Regions from separate parts of the Geobacillus sp. FSL W8-0026 genome, predicted to be linked through region 1. Evidence: a T-box and tRNA genes for the amino acid it is inferred to sense, from the RefSeq annotation. Region 1 holds a T-box; the other holds one or more tRNA genes.
The links. The T-box of region 1 lies ahead of ileS (isoleucine--tRNA ligase). A T-box ahead of a tRNA ligase gene usually reads a tRNA of that ligase, here a tRNA-Ile.

Region 1 (3,384 bases):
ATCAGCGATGCATTGGCGAAATCGCGGAAAATCGCCCTCGAGATCGAGGAGCTGAAGCGGCAGTCGAAAGTGTTCCGCGCCCGTTTCCGCATGTTGGTCGAGGCCCAGCTCGATATGATCAACAGCCGCGATTGGGACGAGCTGATGGAGTATGAAGCGCCGGATTGGGAAGAAGGGGCGAAAGAACCGCTGTCACAGCCTTGACGAACGGAAGGCATTTCCGCTATAATAATTGGCAAAAAATCTCGCGGCTCGTTTGATCGCCGTTGAGGCACAGCTCTTCACGTTTCTGTGAAAATGCAGGCCTGACGCGGATTTTCATCCCTGGGTGGAGGGCAGATCACTGCCCATGGATCTTTTCCGTGAAAATGCCCGCCTGACGCGAGATTTTCATCCCCGGGTGGAGGGCAAACCATTGCCCATGGAACTTTTCTGTGAAAATGCAGGCCTGACGCGGATTTTCATCCCCGGGTGGAGGGCAGATCACTGCCCATGGAACTTTTCTGTGAAAATGCAGGACTGACGCGGATTTTCATCCCCGGGTGGAGGGCAGATCACTGCCCATGGATCTTTTCTGTGAAAATGCCCGCCTGACGCGAGATTTTCATCCCCGGGTGGAGGGCAAAACGTTGCCCATGGAACTTTTCCGTGAAAATGCAGGCCTGACGCGGATTTTCATCCCCGGGTGGAGGACAGATCGCGCTGTCCATGGACCTTTTCTGTGAAAATGCTGAACTGACGCGGATTTTCATCCCCGGGTGGAGGGCAGATCGCTGCCCATGGAACTTTTCCGTGAAAATGCAGGCCTGACGCGGATTTTCATCCCCGGGTGGAGGACAGATCGCGCTGTCCATGGACCTTTTCCGTGAAAATGCCGCACGGACACGGGATTTTTATCTCCGGATGGAGGGCAAACCATTGCCCATGGAACGGTTCCGTTCTAAGTGATTGGCAAAATCTCCGCCTCAGCCGCCGTGGGAGGCGGTCGGCTTTTTTCCGTTATGAATTGCGAATAACCATCAACGATGAAAGGGACAGTAGCTCTTGCACGACCGGTCGCAGCGAGCCGGGGATGGTGGAAGCCCGGCACCGGCGCAAGAGTGAACATCACCCTGGAGTTCCATGCCGAAACAACGAGTAGGCCATGGCGCGTCATTCCCGTTACGAATGAAAAGTGGGCCTGTGCCTTTGCATGGCCAAAAAGGGTGGTACCGCGAGACCGTTCTCGTCCCTTGCCGGGAGAGAACGGTTTTTTATTTTATATTGTTCAAAGGAGGAGCAGCGATGGATTACAAAGACACATTGCTCATGCCGAAAACCGAGTTTCCGATGCGCGGCAATTTGCCGAAGCGGGAACCGGAAATGCAAAAAAAATGGGAGGACATGGACATTTACCGGAAAGTGCAGGAGCGGACGAAAGGCCGGCCGCTGTTTGTCCTGCACGACGGCCCGCCGTACGCCAACGGCGATATTCATATGGGGCATGCGCTAAACAAAATTTTAAAAGATATCATTGTCCGCTATAAATCGATGAACGGTTTTTGTGCGCCGTACGTGCCCGGCTGGGATACGCACGGCTTGCCGATTGAAACGGCGCTTACGAAACAAGGCGTCGACCGCAAATCGATGAGCGTCGCCGAGTTTCGCAAGCGGTGTGAGCAGTACGCGTATGAACAAATCGACAACCAGCGCCGGCAGTTTAAACGGCTCGGGGTGCGCGGCGATTGGGACAACCCGTATATCACCCTCAAGCCGGAATACGAAGCCCAGCAAATGAAAGTGTTCGGTGAAATGGCGAAAAAAGGGCTCATCTACAAAGGACTGAAGCCGGTCTATTGGTCGCCGTCGAGCGAATCGGCGCTCGCCGAAGCGGAAATCGAATACAAAGACAAACGCTCACCGTCAATTTATGTCGCGTTTCCGGTCAAAGACGGCAAAGGTGTGCTGGACGGCGACGTGCGGATCGTCATTTGGACGACGACGCCGTGGACGATTCCGGCGAACTTGGCGATTGCTGTTCACCCGGACCTGGACTACCATGTCATCGACGCCAACGGGCAGAAATACGTTGTCGCCGCCGCCTTGGCCGAATCGGTGGCGAACGAAGTCGGCTGGGCGTCGTGGTCCGTCGTTAAAACCGTAAAAGGAAAAGAACTTGAGTACGTCGTCGCGAAACATCCGTTCTACGAGCGCGATTCGTTGGTCGTCTGCGGCGAGCACGTCACGACCGACGCCGGCACCGGCTGCGTCCATACGGCGCCAGGCCACGGGGAAGACGACTTTGTCGTCGGGCAAAAATACGGGCTTCCGGTTCTCTGCCCGGTCGATGAACGCGGCTACATGACCGAGGAAGCACCCGGGTTTGCAGGAATGTTTTACGATGAGGCGAACAAAGCGATTACGCAAAAGCTCGAAGAAGTTGGAGCGCTCCTGAAGCTCGGTTTCATCACCCACTCGTATCCGCACGACTGGCGGACGAAGCAGCCGACGATCTTCCGGGCGACGACGCAATGGTTTGCCTCGATTGATAAAATTCGCGGCCAGCTCCTTGACGCCATTAAGGAAACGAAATGGGTGCCGGAATGGGGCGAAATCCGCATCCATAACATGGTGCGCGACCGCGGCGACTGGTGCATTTCCCGCCAGCGCGCCTGGGGTGTGCCGATTCCGGTCTTTTACGGCGAAAACGGCGAGCCGATTATCACCGATGAGACGATCGAGCATGTGTCGAACTTGTTCCGCCAATACGGTTCGAACGTTTGGTTTGAGCGCGAGGCGAAAGACTTATTGCCGGAAGGATTCACCCATCCGTCAAGCCCGAACGGCATCTTTACGAAAGAAACGGACATTATGGACGTCTGGTTTGACTCCGGCTCGTCGCATCAAGCGGTGCTCGTCGAGCGCGATGATCTCGCGCGTCCGGCTGATTTGTACTTGGAAGGGTCTGACCAATATCGCGGCTGGTTTAACTCGTCGTTGTCGACGGCGGTCGCCGTCACCGGCAAAGCACCGTATAAAGAGGTGTTGAGCCACGGCTTCGTTTTAGACGGCGAGGGGCGGAAAATGAGCAAATCGCTCGGCAACGTCGTCGTGCCGGCGAAAGTGATGGAACAATTTGGCGCCGACATTTTGCGTCTTTGGGTTGCCTCCGTTGACTATCAGGCCGACGTGCGCATTTCTGATCATATTTTGAAACAAGTGTCGGAAGTGTACCGGAAAATCCGCAACACGTTCCGGTTTATGCTCGGCAATTTGTTCGACTTCGATCCGAACCAAAACGCCGTTCCGGTTGGGGAGCTTGGCGAAGTCGACCGCTATATGCTGGCAAAGCTGAACAAGCTGATCGCCAAAGTGAAAAAAGCGTATGACAGCTACGATTTCGCC
Region 2 (3,384 bases), 1.8 Mb from region 1:
CTTTGTCCCCCGCGGCGCCTGCTTCATTTTCGACGGATAAGCGAGCGCAATGGCAATGATTGATTTGGCCTCAGAAAGCAGCAAATCGGGATTCGTTCGTTTTTCAATATCCTTTTCCTCAAATCCGGACTGGTAGCCAAGCTCTTGCTGGCGTCGCAATCGTTCTTTTAGTTCCACAAATGGATCGGCGCTGGCAAATCTAATTTTATCAATACCGATCGTCCGGCTGTACGCAATCAACTCTTGTTTTAAGGCGACAACATCCATTGTTTTCCCTCCTTTCGACTCCTATGATAAAATAAAGCGCGAGGTGATTGACATGAACTATATCGTATCAGAAGAGCTGAAACGGCGTCTCCCTTCCGGAAAGTTCGGAATCATCTGCTACCGGCACATCGAAGTAGGAGATTCGCCCCAAATGCTAAAAGGACGGTTGCAACTGTTTCAGGAATCAATTTATATCGAACTGCAGGAAAAAACGATCCATGACATTCCTGAACTGGCCGAATGGCGTCACGTATTCAAGCAAATCGGGACGGATCCCGCTCGTTATCGCCCATCGAGTGAAAGTCTGTATCGGCGCATTCAAAAGAAGCACTTTCTTCCTTCCATTCATTCAGCAGTGGATGTCAACAATTTCTTTTCACTCTATTATAAGATTCCGCTCGGCATCTACGACCTTGACCGCATACACGGGACCGTGACCGTAACCATCGGTGCTGAACAAGACGAATATGTCGCTTTAAACGGCCGAACGGTCAACTTTGCCAACAAACTTGTCAGCAAAGATGCATACGGTCCATTCGGCAGTCCGATCGTCGATTCGGAACGGACGGCCGTCACTCGTGACACCAAAAACGCCTTACAGATTGTATACTTTCCACCTTCCATCGCCAAAGACGTCGCCCATCGCCAGCTCGAAGCCATGCAAGCGATGTTCACGCAAATCCATGGCGGCGAAGCGGATGTTCAACTGCTTGAATGACATGTTCCTCCCGCTTCGGTGAATCGCAGGCGGGAGGGGATCGCAATAAAAAAACGCAATGCCTCGTTCATCGACGAAACGAAACACTGCGTTGTCCCCAATCTTTCTGCTATGGAACCCATTATACCTCATGATGGCCTATTCGGCAAGAAAAAGCGCAATTTTCGACAAAAACAAGTTTGATAAAATGGCACCAAGTTGCCTGGTGCCATAAGCAGTGACCCGTACGGGATTCGAACCCGTGTTACCGCCGTGAAAGGGCGGTGTCTTAACCACTTGACCAACGGGCCATGCATGGCGGAGAAGGCGGGATTTGAACCCGCGCGCCGCAAAACTGCGACCTAACGGTTTAGCAAACCGTCCCCTTCAGCCACTTGGGTACTTCTCCAGAGAAAATGGCTCCGCAAGTAGGATTCGAACCTACGACCTACCGGTTAACAGCCGGTTGCTCTACCGCTGAGCTATTGCGGAACGATTCAACACCATGTCCGTTTTCCTACGGGCTACCATACCGTTGCTCCATCCGGCAATGGTGGGACAACGGTTCACCGTTATTATAGCGAATCATCCGACAATATGCAATGGGAAATAGTGGGCCTAAGTGGACTTGAACCACCGACCTCACGCTTATCAGGCGTGCGCTCTGACCAGCTGAGCTATAGGCCCATCCAAAAGCGGGTGATGGGAATCGAACCCACGACATCAGCTTGGAAGGCTGAGGTTTTACCACTAAACTACACCCGCACATCGATTTCTTCAACCATTCACCACGCAATTTCGCGCCTCTTCCTCTACCAGCACATTCAAAGAAGCGGAATGCGTCGAGGCTACTCGCAGCCTATTCGGTGAAGCTAAGGCTCGTGGCTGAGGTTTTACCACTAAACTACACCCGCACATCGATTTCTTCAACCATTCACCACGCAATTTCGCGCCTCTTCCTCTACCAGCACATTCAAAGAAGCGGAATGCGTCGAGGCTACTCGCAGTTCATTCGGTGAAACTAAGGCTCGTGGCTGCAATTTTTACCAAGAGCTTACTGGTTTTAGAAAGAAAAAGGGCGACTAGTGGGAATCGAACCCACGCATGCCAGAGCCACAATCTGGTGCGTTAACCACTTCGCCATAGTCGCCATGATGTTGATGCCGGCTGCAGGACTTGAACCCGCAACCTACTGATTACAAGTCAGTTGCTCTACCAATTGAGCTAAGCCGGCATAAATCCATATTATGCAATGCTTATCGTTTTTCCTAATAGTCAACTGGTCGAAAAAAGCGGAACGCTCAAACCGAGTTGATGCCGTCTCATTCTATTTGTGCCAACGGAGCTAAATGAGACGATTATTTATGGCGGAGGAGGAGGGATTCGAACCCCCGCGCGCCTTGCGGCGCCTCTCGGTTTTCAAGACCGACCCCTTCAACCACTTGGGTACTCCTCCAAAAAACAACAATAATGGTGGACCTTGTAGGATTCGAACCTACGACCGGACGGTTATGAGCCGTCTGCTCTAACCAGCTGAGCTAAAGGTCCGATAAGAGTGGCGGTGGAGGGGATCGAACCCCCGACCTCACGGGTATGAACCGTACGCTCTAGCCAGCTGAGCTACACCGCCAAAACGGATGAAAAAGTGGAGCCTATCGGATTCGAACCGATGACCTCCTGCGTGCGGGGCAGGCGCTCTCCCAGCTGAGCTAAGGCCCCAAAATGGTCGGGAAGACAGGATTTGAACCTGCGACCTCACGGACCCGAACCGTGTGCTCTACCAAGCTGAGCTACTTCCCGATAAAACGCGCTCGAGAGGATTCGAACCCCTAACCTTCTGATCCGTAGTCAGATGCTCTATCCAATTGAGCTACGAGCGCAAGTGCCGAGGGCCGGACTCGAACCGGCACGGTAGTCACCTACCCCAGGATTTTAAGTCCTGTGCGTCTGCCAATTCCGCCACCCCGGCGGCAGTGGAGCGGAAGACGGGGTTCGAACCCGCGACCCCCACCTTGGCAAGGTGGTGTTCTACCGCTGAACTACTTCCGCAACATGATGAGCCATGGAGGACTCGAACCTCCGACCCTCTGATTAAAAGTCAGATGCTCTACCTACTGAGCTAATGGCTCATGGTTTGGTATACACCCAAATATTTGACGATGCCCCTTCCTCTACCAGCCGACTCAAAGATGCCGATTGCGTCGGGACAACTCGCAGTTAACTCGAAGATGTATTGCTTGTTACTGAGCGAATGGCTCATGATGGCCCTTAGTGAAGCACACACTTGCATACTCTCAAGCAAAAGAAAAGATGCCGGCTGCAGGACTTGAACCCGCAACCTACTGATTACAAGTCAGTTGCTCTACCAATTGAGCTAAGCCGGCGAATGGTGGCTCGGGACGGAATCGAACCGCCGACAC

Region 2: it has a tRNA-Ile gene. The T-box ahead of ileS (isoleucine--tRNA ligase) is inferred to sense a tRNA for this amino acid. The anticodon was not compared.

The regions. Positions count from the first base shown of each region.
Region 1 covers NZ_CP150194.1:2,441,800-2,445,183, reverse strand. Annotated here, with positions in the region: gene NST29_RS12195 (DivIVA domain-containing protein) at 1-204, shown strand, start outside; gene NST29_RS12190 (hypothetical protein) at 555-854, opposite strand; T-box leader at 1,017-1,236, shown strand; gene ileS (isoleucine--tRNA ligase) at 1,285-3,384, shown strand, end outside.
Region 2 covers NZ_CP150194.1:658,529-661,912, reverse strand. Annotated here, with positions in the region: gene queG (tRNA epoxyqueuosine(34) reductase QueG) at 1-267, opposite strand, end outside; gene NST29_RS03380 (phenylalanine--tRNA ligase beta subunit-related protein) at 320-985, shown strand; tRNA gene NST29_RS03375 (tRNA-Glu) at 1,204-1,275, opposite strand; tRNA gene NST29_RS03370 (tRNA-Ser) at 1,281-1,373, opposite strand; tRNA gene NST29_RS03365 (tRNA-Asn) at 1,382-1,456, opposite strand; tRNA gene NST29_RS03360 (tRNA-Ile) at 1,578-1,651, opposite strand; tRNA gene NST29_RS03355 (tRNA-Gly) at 1,659-1,729, opposite strand; tRNA gene NST29_RS03350 (tRNA-His) at 2,042-2,114, opposite strand; tRNA gene NST29_RS03345 (tRNA-Thr) at 2,126-2,198, opposite strand; tRNA gene NST29_RS03340 (tRNA-Ser) at 2,330-2,420, opposite strand; tRNA gene NST29_RS03335 (tRNA-Ile) at 2,436-2,512, opposite strand; tRNA gene NST29_RS03330 (tRNA-Met) at 2,521-2,594, opposite strand; tRNA gene NST29_RS03325 (tRNA-Ala) at 2,611-2,683, opposite strand; tRNA gene NST29_RS03320 (tRNA-Pro) at 2,688-2,764, opposite strand; tRNA gene NST29_RS03315 (tRNA-Arg) at 2,771-2,844, opposite strand; tRNA gene NST29_RS03310 (tRNA-Leu) at 2,848-2,933, opposite strand; tRNA gene NST29_RS03305 (tRNA-Gly) at 2,939-3,013, opposite strand; tRNA gene NST29_RS03300 (tRNA-Lys) at 3,021-3,093, opposite strand; tRNA gene NST29_RS03295 (tRNA-Thr) at 3,276-3,348, opposite strand; tRNA gene NST29_RS03290 (tRNA-Phe) at 3,352-3,384, opposite strand, start outside.